3 regions of the Bacillus sp. FJAT-45066 genome follow, and region 1 is predicted to be linked to each of the others. Evidence: riboswitches for the same ligand, from Rfam matches in the RefSeq annotation. Region 1 holds a riboswitch; each other region holds the start of a gene.

Region 1 (4,215 bases):
GAGTTTTTCCGTGATCTATTCCAAACTATTTCTAACTTATTTAAATGAGTGAGTTTCATGATGTACAATTACTAAATGAAAAACGAATATTAAACCTGTTTTTTAATATAATTTACGTTTAATATCGAACGTTATTTAATTATAATAAACGGAACATTCGTTTTTCACTAAACGAATAGTAATTATGAAATTGATTCAAATAATAAATGAAAAGGGTGTATAGAAAATATTTTCTAGCACCTTTTCTTTCGTTTCAAAAACCGTGCCGGTGGTGTGTCCGCTTTCCGCGGGGGAGGCGGTGAGCCTCCTCAAGCCCAAGGGCTCTGCGGGGTCTCACCAGCCTGCCCTCTCCCGCAGGAGTCGGACACACCACCAGCACTTTTATTTCTTTTTAACAAACACTATTTCTTTTGTTAATTTACATTTAACCCGTTACCAGATCCCTCATGCTTCCTCTTTTATCTTCAACTGACTGCCTAAAAATTTGGCTAATTCTAGCATGCCATATTTCCCAGCTTTTTTTTCTGCATCAGCATTATAATTCGTATTTGTATTAACGTCGTAGGTGAATATTTCGCCATTCTCATTACGAATAAATTCAATTCCGGCTACTTGGATATTATTATCCCACAAGAACGCTTCATATTTTTCAATGATTGGGTCGTTAAAGCCTTCGATAATTTGAAACTTCGGCTTCTCTTCTTTTTCTTCTCCAACTGGGCAAAACAAATCACCAATTTGACAGGCATCTGCCGGGCAAAGCTCGAACCCTTCAGACGTGTCTACTTGCACTGCATATAGAAATTTTCCGCCGATGAATTCACATCTTGTAATGAACGGTTGTGGTGCTTTTATATATTCTTGAATGAGGGTAATCCCATCGACTGGCTCTTCAAACGCTGGACTATTTATATAGTTTTCTAGACTTGAGATAGAATGGAATAACTGTACACCTAATCCTTTGCCAGCACGATTGTGCTTTGTAATAAAAGAAGCTGCTCCAATAGCTTTAGCTGCTTTAATAATCTGCTCTGTTCCTACAGCCGCAATCGTTTTTGGTGTTTTGATTCCGTGTTTTTCTAATTCTGTATATTGATTTACTTTGCTTAATTCTAACTGAAGTGCTCGGCTACCGTTGTTCACACGGCGTCCGTTGTGTTCTAGCCATGCTAGAGTTGCAGCAGTTAGTTCTGGGGCGAATCGATGATTTCTAGTATGAGAAGATGCACTCATTCGGTTGTAAAAAACTCCTTGTGGTGGCTCTTCTGTTAATGGGACGATTCCTTCGTCTAAGTGCCACTCTTCGTATGGGAGGTTTAGCTCTTCTAATCGTTTCGTTAAATGCTCTGTCCACTCTTTATTTTCATGTATAATATAGATTTTTTCCAAGAATGTTCCTCTCCTCTTACTGCTTGGTTTTATTGTACAATATGTGATTTGTCTGGTTTGGTGTTCATTAATCATGAAACGATTACTTTTCCTTCATTAAAGGCATTACTTCCATTGCAAATCGTTCCATCTCTTCTAGTTGCGGAGAAAATTGAAGCAACAATAAATCTACACCGACACGCTCATACTCTTTTATTTTTGAAGCAATTTGACTTGGTGTGCCAATTAACCCTGGTCGCAAGCCTCTATTGGAGACGGAATAATCTTGCAGTTTAATTTGTTGTTCTAACTGAGACTTGCTTGTAAAATCTTTAAACCCAGCATAGGCACTGGACTCTTTTACTTCCGTAATGCGCGCTAACTCTTGCTGCGCCTCTTCTTCTGTATCCTTACAGATGATGTATGCAGCCATGCCGAATGATTGTAAAGTTGCTTGCCCTGAGGACATCCGTCGATTTTTCATGTCATTTATTTTTACAGCCACTTCATCAACCGTTCCACCGTGCATCACATAAGCATCACACATACTTGTTATTACTTGCTTTCCTTTTTCACTTTCTCCACCAGCATATAAAATGGGATTTGGGCGTTGAACTGGCTTAGGAGCTAGCTTTGTGTTTTCAAGATGATAGTATTTTCCGTCATAACTAAAAGTTTCTTCTGTCCATAGCCCTTTTAGCACTTCAAGGAACTCTTTCGTTCTTTCGTATCGCTCATCATGTTCTGTAAAAATCCCTCCATATTGACGAGCTTCTTCTTCCCACCATGCGGATACGACATTTAGTGTAAAACGACCATTGCTTATTTGATCAATATTGGCTGCGGCCTTTGCTGTAATAGCTGGATTATGGAACCCAGGTCGAACGGCTGTCATGATCTCAATTTTCTCCGTTACTGCAGCAAGTGCTGCGGCAGTTGACCAAGCATCTAGACAGTCTTGCTCAGGTCCCTTAATATCGTTTAAAAAAAGCTCTGCAATTAGTGTGGTATCATACCCCCATTGCTCAGCTTTTTGAATCACTTCTTTTGCATACGTAAACGTTGATGGCATGTTTTCCTGTTCTACATTGCGAAGCCATCCACCGAATATAGGTAGCCAAAATCCAAATTTCATCCTAGTTCCCCCTCTTTTTCCAAAGCTTTTTCTATATATGCATACAGAAAAAGCCTCTCTCTAATGCATGAAAGATTAAAGGAAGGCTGGTTTAACTTGTGTTATCTCCTTATCTTTCAAGAACATTTGCATAATCTTGCTGGAATTAGCACCTTAAAATTAGGTTGCCGGGCTTCATCAGGCCATTCCCTCTGCCACTCTGGATAAAGAATATATCTAATTACAAGTAATCCTACCACAAAACTTGGTTTAAGGTAAATAATAAATACTCCCTGAACTTGCTTGTAACAAAATATTTTTACTACCGTCTAACTAATAGGAAAGGGTGAATTTTATGATTAAAAAAATGTTAATAATTGCTGCTATGGTTTTTATGGTGTTTTCATTGTTCGGCTGCAATACTACTGCCAATGATCGAGACGGGAAAATAGGTATTAGAGGAACTGTAACGGAGATATCGCCAGATGGGGAGTATGGTGCAATTCTTGTAGAAGGAAAAGTGGAAGAAGATACGGATTTTGATAAAGCAAGTGTACGTATTACAAAAGATACACTTATTCAAAAAGATGCACTTAGTAAGTTACATGTGTTCTCAGATATTCAAGTTGGAGATATGGTCGAAGTAATATTTGATGGTCCTGTTGCGGAGAGTTATCCAGTACAAGGAACGGCAAGTATTATTAGAATTATCACAGAAAAAAAGTAGACCCCGGAAGATAACATCTTTTTGGGTCTACTTTTTTTAAAATTACTGAACGTCTTTGTCAAAGTTCGGGCGAATTAAGCCTTCTTCTTCAAAAACATCGCCAATTTGCTCGTGGAAAGCTTCAAGCCTTTCATATTGAACTTTCTCTTCATCATCAACTTGTAAGTCGTCACCACGTGCTTCAAAATATTGAGCGAAAAGCTCTACTGATTCTTCTAATTCTCCTTTTACGCGATCGTCTAAATCAGAAGAAATTTCTGTGTTACGTAAGTTTTGCGCAACTGTGTTTGCTGCTGTTTTTGCTTCCTCCAAAGATGCACCTTCCGCACCTCTTTCGTATGCAAGTAATGGTTGAATGTCTGCACGAATTGTACGAATCATGTCCATCTGCACACCCATTAGTATTTTAAAATTATTTTTTTCCTCATTTGATGTTTCTTGTTCTGGTGGTGCTGATTCACCAGTATTTCCTGTTCCTTGTCCATTATTTGCGCCACATCCAACTAATAAAGCTGCAAAAAGTATAGATAACACTACCAAAAATCCATATTTTCTCATGTTTTCAAACCCCTTTTCCATTCTTTTTTTGTATAGTGTACCCACTTTTCAAGAACAAGTATATACTTTTACCAATTCACGTAATTATAATAATCTTTTCAAAATAGGGATTTTACAGAATGATAAAGTTTTTTCAAAATAATATTTTATTGTTGCATTTTAATTTATAATTTACTACTATAAAATGAATTACTTACTAGACCGAGTACATATCCAATGTTTGTTAGGAGCGTAAAAAATGAAATTATTAACCTTAAACTGCCACTCGTGGCAAGAAGAGAATCAAGAAGCAAAAATAAAGCATTTAGCCGAAACAATTAAAGAAAAAGCTTATGATGTTATTGCTCTTCAAGAGGTTAGCCAATCTCAGAATGGGCAGATTGTTTATGACAATGTAAAAGAAGACAATTATGCATACGTTCTGTTAATGGAGCTTGAGAAGTTAGGC
Region 2 (4,215 bases), 1.4 Mb from region 1:
ACTACCATAAATATTCCCCATTTCGTGGCCAAGCGTTTTTTAAAGAGGCAGTTGCTAAATTTTACAAAAGGGAATATAACGTGGATTTAGATCCTGAAAAAGAAGTAGCTATATTATTCGGCGGAAAAGCTGGACTGGTGGAAATTCCATCTTGTTTATTAAATGATGGGGATACTGTTATAGTCCCAGATCCAGGTTACCCTGACTATTGGTCAGGTGTGGCAATAGCGCGTGCAAAAATGGAATATATGCCGTTACTTGAAAAAAACAACTTTTTACCAGATTACTCTATTGTTAGTAAAGACGTACTACAAAAGGCAAAGCTAATGTTTTTAAACTATCCGAATAACCCGACAGGTGCTATTGCGACTCAAGAATTCTTTGATGAAACTGTCGCTTTAGCGAACGAGCATGATATTTGCGTTGTGCACGATTTCGCTTATGGTGCGATTGGCTTTGATGGGAAAAGACCGATAAGTTTTTTACAAACAAAAGGTGCAAAAGAGGTTGGGATTGAAATTTACACACTCTCTAAAACATTTAATATGGCAGGTTGGAGAGTTGGTTTTGCTGTTGGAAATCAAAGTGTCATTGAATCTATTAACTTATTACAAGACCATTTATACGTTAGTTTATTTAGTGCTATTCAAGAGGCTGCAACAACGGCCCTCTTAGAATCTCAACAATGTGTTGTAGATTTAGTGGATGTATATGAGACTCGTAGAAATGTTTTAGTAAGTGGGCTGACTGAAATCGGTTGGGAAGTTCGTTCACCTGAGGGTTCTTTTTTTGCGTGGTTAAAAGTACCTGACGGATATACTTCGCAACAATTTTCAGACCTTTTACTAGAAAAAGCACATGTCGTAGTGGCACCAGGAGTCGGCTTTGGTACGTATGGTGAAGGATACGTACGGGTTGGATTATTGACTGATGTTGAAAGATTGGAAGAGGCTGTTCAACGAATTAAAGCGTTAAATATTTTTTAAACAAAACTATTGACTATTAGAAAAAATGATGTAATAATCACATGTAGATTTTATAAATTCTGAATAATTAAATTGCACAATATATATTCATATTTTCTTATCAAGAGCAGGTGGAGGGACTAGCCCGATGAAACCCGGCAACCGACTTAATTCATTTTAAGCACGGTGCTAAATCTTGCAGCAGTAGCTGACAGATAAGAGGATGTTAGTTCCCTAACCTCTTCTTGTCCAGAAGAGGTTTTTTATATTTAAGTTGTGTTAAAGCTTTGTGTTGATATTTAAAAACTAATCTGTTGATTTCCGTGCAAGGCTGAGACGCCTCGAAAATGCATACGCATTTTCTTACGAAGGATGCACCGCTCAGGAGCCTTCCTTGTCCTGTGGGAGAAGCGAGGACCGGGAGACCCCACAGGCGCTTGCGCCGAGGAGGCTCCCGGCGCCAAGAAAAGTGATTGCGGCTCGTTCAGCTCCGACAAGCGTAAGACTGGGCCATCTTGAGGGAGCTCTTTGCCCTCGAGATGGCCAAGGCTAGACTTGCGGAGCTAGCCGCTAGACCTAGACACGCCCGCGGAAAGCGAAGACTTGCACGGAAATCAACAGTGGCCTTTAACATAGCCATTTAAAAAAAAGAGGTGTTTAACATGAGTTCAGTAGTTGCTACATATCTCATACATGATCATAAAGGTAATTTAGAGAAAAAAGCTGAATCCATCGCCCTTGGATTAACAGTTGGTTCTTGGACAAATCTACCACTAATTGAACAAGAACAATTAAAAAGACATAAAGGGAATGTTGTTGGCGTTGAATATTTACCTACAAGTGAATTAGTAGATAACTATTTTCAAAAAAAAATAACAAAGGGTATTGTGAAGATTGAATATCCAGCAGCTAATTTTAGCCCTGATCTCCCAGCGATACTAACAACAGTTTTTGGAAAACTTTCTCTGGATGGAGAAATTAAGCTGCTAGACTTAGAGTTTAGTAAGGGATTAAAAAAGTACTTTCCTGGTCCTAAATTCGGAGCAGATGGACTAAGAGAAATCACGGGAGTTTATAATAGACCATTTATCATGAGCATCTTCAAAGGAGTATTAGGAAAAGATTTAACTTTTGTCGCAAACCAACTAAGAGAACAAGCGTTAGGTGGGGTTGATTTCATTAAAGATGACGAAATTTTGTTTGAAAATGAGTTAACTCCATTTGTAAAACGAATTTCAGTCGGAAAAGAAGTGGTACAGCAAGTCTTCGAGGAGACAGGTCACCGAGCGCGTTATGCAGTAAATTTAACAGGAAGAACATTTGAGTTAAAAGAAAAAGCAAAAAGAGCAGCAGAAGACGGAGCAGATATTTTATTATTTAACGTATTTTCATATGGATTAGATGTATTACAAAGCTTAGCAGAAGATAAGGAAATCGGTATTCCAATAATGGCTCATCCAGCTGTTAGTGGTGCAGTAACACCATCAGAATTTTATGGGATATCAAATTCCTTACTATTAGGAAAATTACTTCGCTACGCAGGTGCTGATTTCTCTTTATTCCCATCACCGTATGGAAGTGTTGCATTAAAAAGAGAGGAAGCTCTTGGTATCTATGAATCATTGACAAATAGCGATATGTGGAAGAAAACAATTCCGGTACCTTCAGCAGGAATACATCCAGGTTTAGTACCAGTTTTAATGCAAGATTTCGGAATAGATTGTGTTATTAATGCAGGTGGTGGAGTTCACGGCCATCCAGATGGTGCCATAGGAGGAGGAAAGGCATTTCGTCAAGCTGTTGAAGCTGTTCAAAATGGTTTATCACTTCAACAAGCAGCTAAAGAAAACGAAGAATTACAGAAAGCGTTGCATCTTTGGGGGGAAGTAACAGTATGAGAAAGCCAGTCATTTTCTGTGACTTCGATGGCACGATAACGAGAAGCGATAATATTATCTCCATCATGAAACAATTTGCCCCACCTGAGTGGGAACAGGTAAAGGATAAAATATTAAGCCAACAAGTTTCTATTAAGGAAGGAGTAACTACATTATTCTCCCTTCTTCCTTCGAGTAAGAGAAACGAAATAACTGATTTTATATTACAAAATGCTGAAATACGTGAAGGTTTTGCTGAGTTTGTTGCTTATGTAAAAGAAGTTGGAATGGAGCTTTACATTGTTTCAGGTGGAATAGACTTTTTTGTCATACCTCTTCTAAATGGGTTCATAGAAGAGGACACGATCTATTGCAACGAATCAGACTTTACTGGTGAAAATATTAAGATTATTTGGCCGCATAGTTGTGATAATGCTTGTGGAAATAACTGTGGCTGTTGTAAACCGTCATTGATTCGTCGTTTAGCATCAGATGATAATGAAACAATTGTTATTGGGGATTCCATAACAGATTTACAAGCAGCTAAAATAGCAGATAAAGTGATTGCCCGTGACTTCTTGGTTGATAAATGTAAAGAATTAAATATACATTACGACTCATTTGAAACATTTTTTGATGTAATAAACATTTTAAAAGGATTTGAGGTGAAAGTATGAGCACTTACATTAAGAAATGGCATGAACTTGCAGATGTTAAAGATGAATTGGCCGCGAGAGATTGGTTTTTCGGAACGAGCGGTAACTTATCCATTAAAGTATCAAAAGCACCTTTAACCTTTTTAGTAACTGCAAGCGGTAAAGATAAGCGAAAACGTACATTGGATGACTTTTTACTAGTCGATCAACATGGACAAAAAATAGAAGATACGGATTTGAAACCGTCAGCTGAAACACTTCTTCATACCTATATATACCAAAAAACAAAAGCGGGATGTGTTCTGCACGTTCATACGGTCGATAATAATGTTGTTTCAGAGCTCTATAAGCAAACTGGGAAGGCGAGTTTTAAGGGGCAAGAAATTATTAAGGCGCTAGGTATCTGGGAAGAGAATGCGGAAGTTTCTATACCGATTATACGTAACCATGCTCATATCCCAACGTTAGCTAATGAATTTTCATCTTTTGTTAAGGATGACGCTGGAGCAGTATTAATTGAAAACCACGGAATAACTGCTTGGGGAAAAGACGCTGCAGAAGCAAAAAGGATCTTGGAAGCGTGGGAATTTTTATTTTCTTATCATTTGAGAGTTATAAAATTAAACCACCCTATAGCAGTATCTATATAAGGAGGATATGATAATGGCGAAAATTAGATTACATGAGACAAGTGAAAGACTAGAAGTATTAGAAGAA
Region 3 (4,215 bases), 340 kb from region 1:
GCGCTCGTACTCCAGGGAACTCTACAGTAATCTCTTTCATATGTAGAACCGAGTTTTGTATTGCCACTTTGTTTCCCCTCCTTTACAGAATTGTTACAGGTGCCAGGCACTGTTTTATTGGCTCAACTTTTTTGCGTTGTTCCAACAGTGCCAGGCACCTGGGATTATTTTACTTCCGCTGATAACAAAGGTATTTCGCTGATATCATGGGTGTTTCGCCGATTGGAGCAATGCACTCGCTGATTGATGGCCCATTTTCGCCGATTGAAGGTTAATTTTCGCCGATTAACTCCTCATTTTCGCCGGTAAAATCCCATTTTTCGCCGATTGACCACAAATCATCGTCAATCGCTTCTACAATTTCACATTAAACTAGTAATCTCACTATCTTCCATCTACTTTTTCTTGTAATGTTCCTTCAAAACTTTCATCCAATCTTCTTCAAACACTGTGGACGTCCCCCATCCTTCCACAATGTTGTTCAAATTCACCATGTTGACTGGCTCGCTTGCTTCACGAAGCTCATCTTGAGAAATTAATGCTGCATCTAGATCAAAATGCTGTGGCGTTTCTTCTCCAGCTAATTTTTTTGCTAAAATTCTTAAGTTAACTGCGCCAATTGTTTTTGGATCAACAGCCGCAGTATATTTCCACGAGCTTCCTTCTGACTGGATTTCTTGTAAATCTGCATTGGAAACATCAATTCCGTATATTTTTATCTCATCGCGGCCTGCTTCGCGAATCGCACGAGCTGCCCCAATTGCAAATGCATCCCACGTTGCAAAGATTGCATCAATGGAGCCTTTCGGATGTTTGTTTAACATCGCGGCTACTGCATTTTGCGTTTGAACGGATGTATCGGCTGCCGCTACACCGAAGCGCTCCACTTCCTTCAATCCTGAATTTTCCGCTAGGACTTGTGTATACACATTATTACGTCTTACCATTGGAGGGAATCCGTCTACCCATAAGTACACGATGTTCGCCTCTCCATTGAAGTCCGCTACTAACTGATTGAGCGCAAGACTTGCCAGAGCTTCATCATCTTGAGATGTTAATGTGACACCTTCTATAGAAGCCAAGTCTAGGTTTGAATCAAACGTCACGACGCTCTTTCCGTTATCAACTAACTTTTTCACCGCATCGACTGTTGCAGCGTCGTCACCGTGAGAAATAATAAAGCCATCAAAATCTTGATTTAATGCTTGTTCAATTGCATCGTGAAATTTTGCTGTATCACCGTTCGCTGTGAAAACTTCCACCTCAAAGCCTAGCGATTCGCCCTCTTCTTTCGCTCCTGCAAGAAATTGAGCGGTATGGTCATCCCCTCCAATTTTTCTTATTACCTTGATCTTTGCTCCATCCCCTGTAGCAAAGCGTTCTGGGACATTCTCAAAAGATACGTTATTCGATTGGTTTGATGAGCTTTTGCTTGAATTACATCCTGTTAACAATAAAGAAAAAGCTAGGGTTGTTGTTATTGCGGCTTTCCATATTGATTTTTTCATGTTTGTTTCCTCCTAATTAAGTAGTTTACTGTCTTAATACTGACTCAGTTGTTTTAGAATGTTTCCTCCAATCCCACCACGAAATTTGAGAGGTTTTTTGAACAAAGAAAAAACCTCTCTAAAAAGAGAGGTTCATACGGCAGACAATATCCGAACTTCCTCTCTCATCTTCCAAAACGACTAGTAAAGTCGCTTTGCAGGATTTAGCACCAATTCCAAGTAAAAATGGAACGGTTGCCGGGCATCATAGGGCCAGTCCCTCCGCCTCTCTTGATAAGAGATCAAGTATTAAGTTGAATTTCATATTTACTACTTTAATTCGGTAAAGGCAAAATGTCAACACAATTTAGAAAATTCATTCGACAAATTTCGGGTGGTGCCTGGCACCTGTAAATCTTTGGCACCTGTAAATCTTTTGAAACTTTTTTGTTTTTGGTACGTAATATTGATTAGACCATTGCATTATAGTGTTGTGTTATGATGGGAATAATTACATTTCTTTTATTATAGGAGGGATTGGGATGTTTCGTTTTTTCAATCGTGTTCGTACTGTTGTTTCTTCTGAGTTGAATGCATTATTAAATAAGGCTGAGGATCCAGGGAAAATGTTGGATCAGTTTATTTTAGATATGGAAAAGGATATTGCAGATGTCGAAGCAGCTGTAGCAAAGCAAATTGCAAACGAGAAAATTTTGTCTAAGCAATACGCAGAGGCTGCAGACCTTGTTGCTAAACGCGAAGAGCAAGCGATTAAAGCGTTGCAATCTGGTGATGAAGATTTAGCTCGCCGTGTGTTAGAGGATAAAAACAAGCAGCAAGCACAAGCTCAGTCTTTGGATCTACTAGTAGAAGAAGCTACAAAGCTATCGGAAGAATTAAAAGAAAAGTTGCGTGAAATGAAAGACGAGTTACGTGACATGAAGATGAAGAAAGATTCGTTGAAAGCTCGTTCGGAAAGTGCGAAGGCGCGTGCCAAAGTAAACCGTACGATGTCTGGAATCGGAACTGGCGCAAAAGCTGGATTTGAGCGCATGGAAGAAAAGGTAATGCATCATGAAGCACAAGCGGAGGCTTCGGAAGAGTTACGTAGTGCGAACAAATCGTTAGATGACGAGTTAGCCCTGTTAGACCGCACGAGTTCGGTGGATGATGAGTTAGCGGCGTTGAAGGCGAAGTTAGAAAAGAAATAATAGATTTGATTGGAGCAATAAACGTGGGCGGTGATCTGCCCTTGTTTATTGCTTTTTTTGAGGTTGTTTTTGCTCGTTGTTAGATTGCGTTTAGTGTTGGATTATTTGTCCTCTCGCTCGTTCGCTGATTGAAGCACGCTTTCGCTGATAATTTAATAGTTTCGCTGATTGAAGTCTGTTTTCGCCGATTGGCTATTATGGTCGCCGATTGTTTCCTCATTTTCGCCGATAAATTGCCGGTTTTCGCCGATTGAACCCGCATTTTCGCCGATAAACTGTCAATTTTCGCCGATAAACCTCCTCCCCACCAAAAATTCACACCCAGCCAATTAACCTTTCTCACCGAAATTCACCTAATCGGACAAATCCAGAATGAAAACATCCCCTACAAAGCAAAAAACACTCCCCTATCTACAAATTTCATAGATAGAGAAGTGCTTCACAATCATTCAAACTAGCCTAAAACTTCCGTCCGCCTCCGCGTGAACCGCCACCGAAGCTTCCTCCGCCGCCTCGAGATCCACCGCCGAAACTTCCGCCACCTCCGCGTGAACCACCGCCTCCGCCGAAGCCGCCTCCAAATCCACCGCCAGAACCTCCACCAAAACCGCCTCCACCGTTATTACGGTTTCGGGCAGCTGCTGCGGCCGCGGCTGCTGCAGCACGTCTTTGTTCTTCGGCGCGAATCCGACGCTCTTCTGCGACCATTTCATCGACAATCCTCCTGCCTATCGCAATTTCTGCACGCGCATCAGCATATTTACCTTCATCAATTAAACGAGCAATTTGCGCTTCACACGTCCCAAAACGAGATTTATAGTTGGACATTAACAACCTTAAGCCAAGTCTCCTATCAATGTTTCGGTACGAGTGTTGCAAATCTTGCCACTCGCGCTCGACTTTTCGTTTTTCTTCTAATAAACTATCTGCATGCACTTCCAACTGAGCTAACTGCTTCTCCGCAAGCACAGCCTTATCCGTAACTAATTGTAGATGAACTGGCTTACGATCCACTTCTTCCCGTAAAAACTTCAAATCTTCCAGTAACCTACTAATTACAAATAAATCGACTGGCAGTTTATGCTGTGAAACTTTCTTATCTAAATCGCCAACCCGCTTCAAAGCAGATTCCACCGATTCTGTAACAGAACCACGTCTTTTCTCCAACTGATTAAATGCGGTAAAGCACGCATCATGCAATTCGAGCACTTTCGCAAGTTCTGCCAACATGGCCACTGTTACTTCATTTGCCTTCTTGTATTGCTGTACATCGGGCTTCAACGCCTCTGTTACTACTACAATCTTCTTATCTATTTCTTCCACGAAATCTTTCATCGTAACAAAATCCGCTTCCAAATGGCTCCACAACACTTCCGCATAGCCACTATTAAGCCTCGTTCGCTCTGCCCCAAACTTACCATCTAACCCTTTATAAGCTGGCAGTTCCTCTGACACCGCCAAAACACGCTTCCGGGATTCATCGCGGTATTGAATTAGCGCACCCACTCTTCTCTTCG

Evidence for each region. Region 1 has a riboswitch for S-adenosylmethionine ahead of CDZ92_RS16305 (LLM class flavin-dependent oxidoreductase). Riboswitches for the same ligand answer to the same signal wherever they lie in the genome.
Region 2: linked by a shared signal. The riboswitch ahead of mtnW (2,3-diketo-5-methylthiopentyl-1-phosphate enolase) and the one ahead of CDZ92_RS16305 (LLM class flavin-dependent oxidoreductase) in region 1 are both predicted to bind S-adenosylmethionine.
Region 3: linked by a shared signal. The riboswitch ahead of CDZ92_RS17830 (sugar ABC transporter substrate-binding protein) and the one ahead of CDZ92_RS16305 (LLM class flavin-dependent oxidoreductase) in region 1 are both predicted to bind S-adenosylmethionine.

Annotation. Positions count from the first base shown of each region.
Region 1 is NZ_NISQ01000001.1:3,216,217-3,220,431, reverse strand. It holds gene CDZ92_RS16315 (DUF1002 domain-containing protein) at 1-48, shown strand, start outside; gene CDZ92_RS16310 (ATP-grasp domain-containing protein) at 445-1,389, opposite strand; gene CDZ92_RS16305 (LLM class flavin-dependent oxidoreductase) at 1,472-2,503, opposite strand; SAM riboswitch class I at 2,610-2,713, opposite strand; gene CDZ92_RS16300 (DUF3221 domain-containing protein) at 2,838-3,209, shown strand; gene CDZ92_RS16295 (hypothetical protein) at 3,252-3,767, opposite strand; gene CDZ92_RS16290 (endonuclease/exonuclease/phosphatase family protein) at 4,006-4,215, shown strand, end outside.
Region 2 is NZ_NISQ01000001.1:1,806,306-1,810,520, reverse strand. It holds gene CDZ92_RS09180 (pyridoxal phosphate-dependent aminotransferase) at 1-986, shown strand, start outside; SAM riboswitch class I at 1,081-1,187, shown strand; gene mtnW (2,3-diketo-5-methylthiopentyl-1-phosphate enolase) at 1,628-2,863, shown strand; gene CDZ92_RS09170 (2-hydroxy-3-keto-5-methylthiopentenyl-1-phosphate phosphatase) at 2,860-3,519, shown strand; gene CDZ92_RS09165 (methylthioribulose 1-phosphate dehydratase) at 3,516-4,148, shown strand; gene CDZ92_RS09160 (1,2-dihydroxy-3-keto-5-methylthiopentene dioxygenase) at 4,162-4,215, shown strand, end outside.
Region 3 is NZ_NISQ01000001.1:3,555,768-3,559,982, reverse strand. It holds gene CDZ92_RS17835 (sugar ABC transporter ATP-binding protein) at 1-67, opposite strand, end outside; gene CDZ92_RS17830 (sugar ABC transporter substrate-binding protein) at 396-1,508, opposite strand; SAM riboswitch class I at 1,670-1,788, opposite strand; gene CDZ92_RS17825 (PspA/IM30 family protein) at 2,030-2,698, shown strand; gene CDZ92_RS19740 (septation ring formation regulator EzrA) at 3,158-4,215, opposite strand, start outside.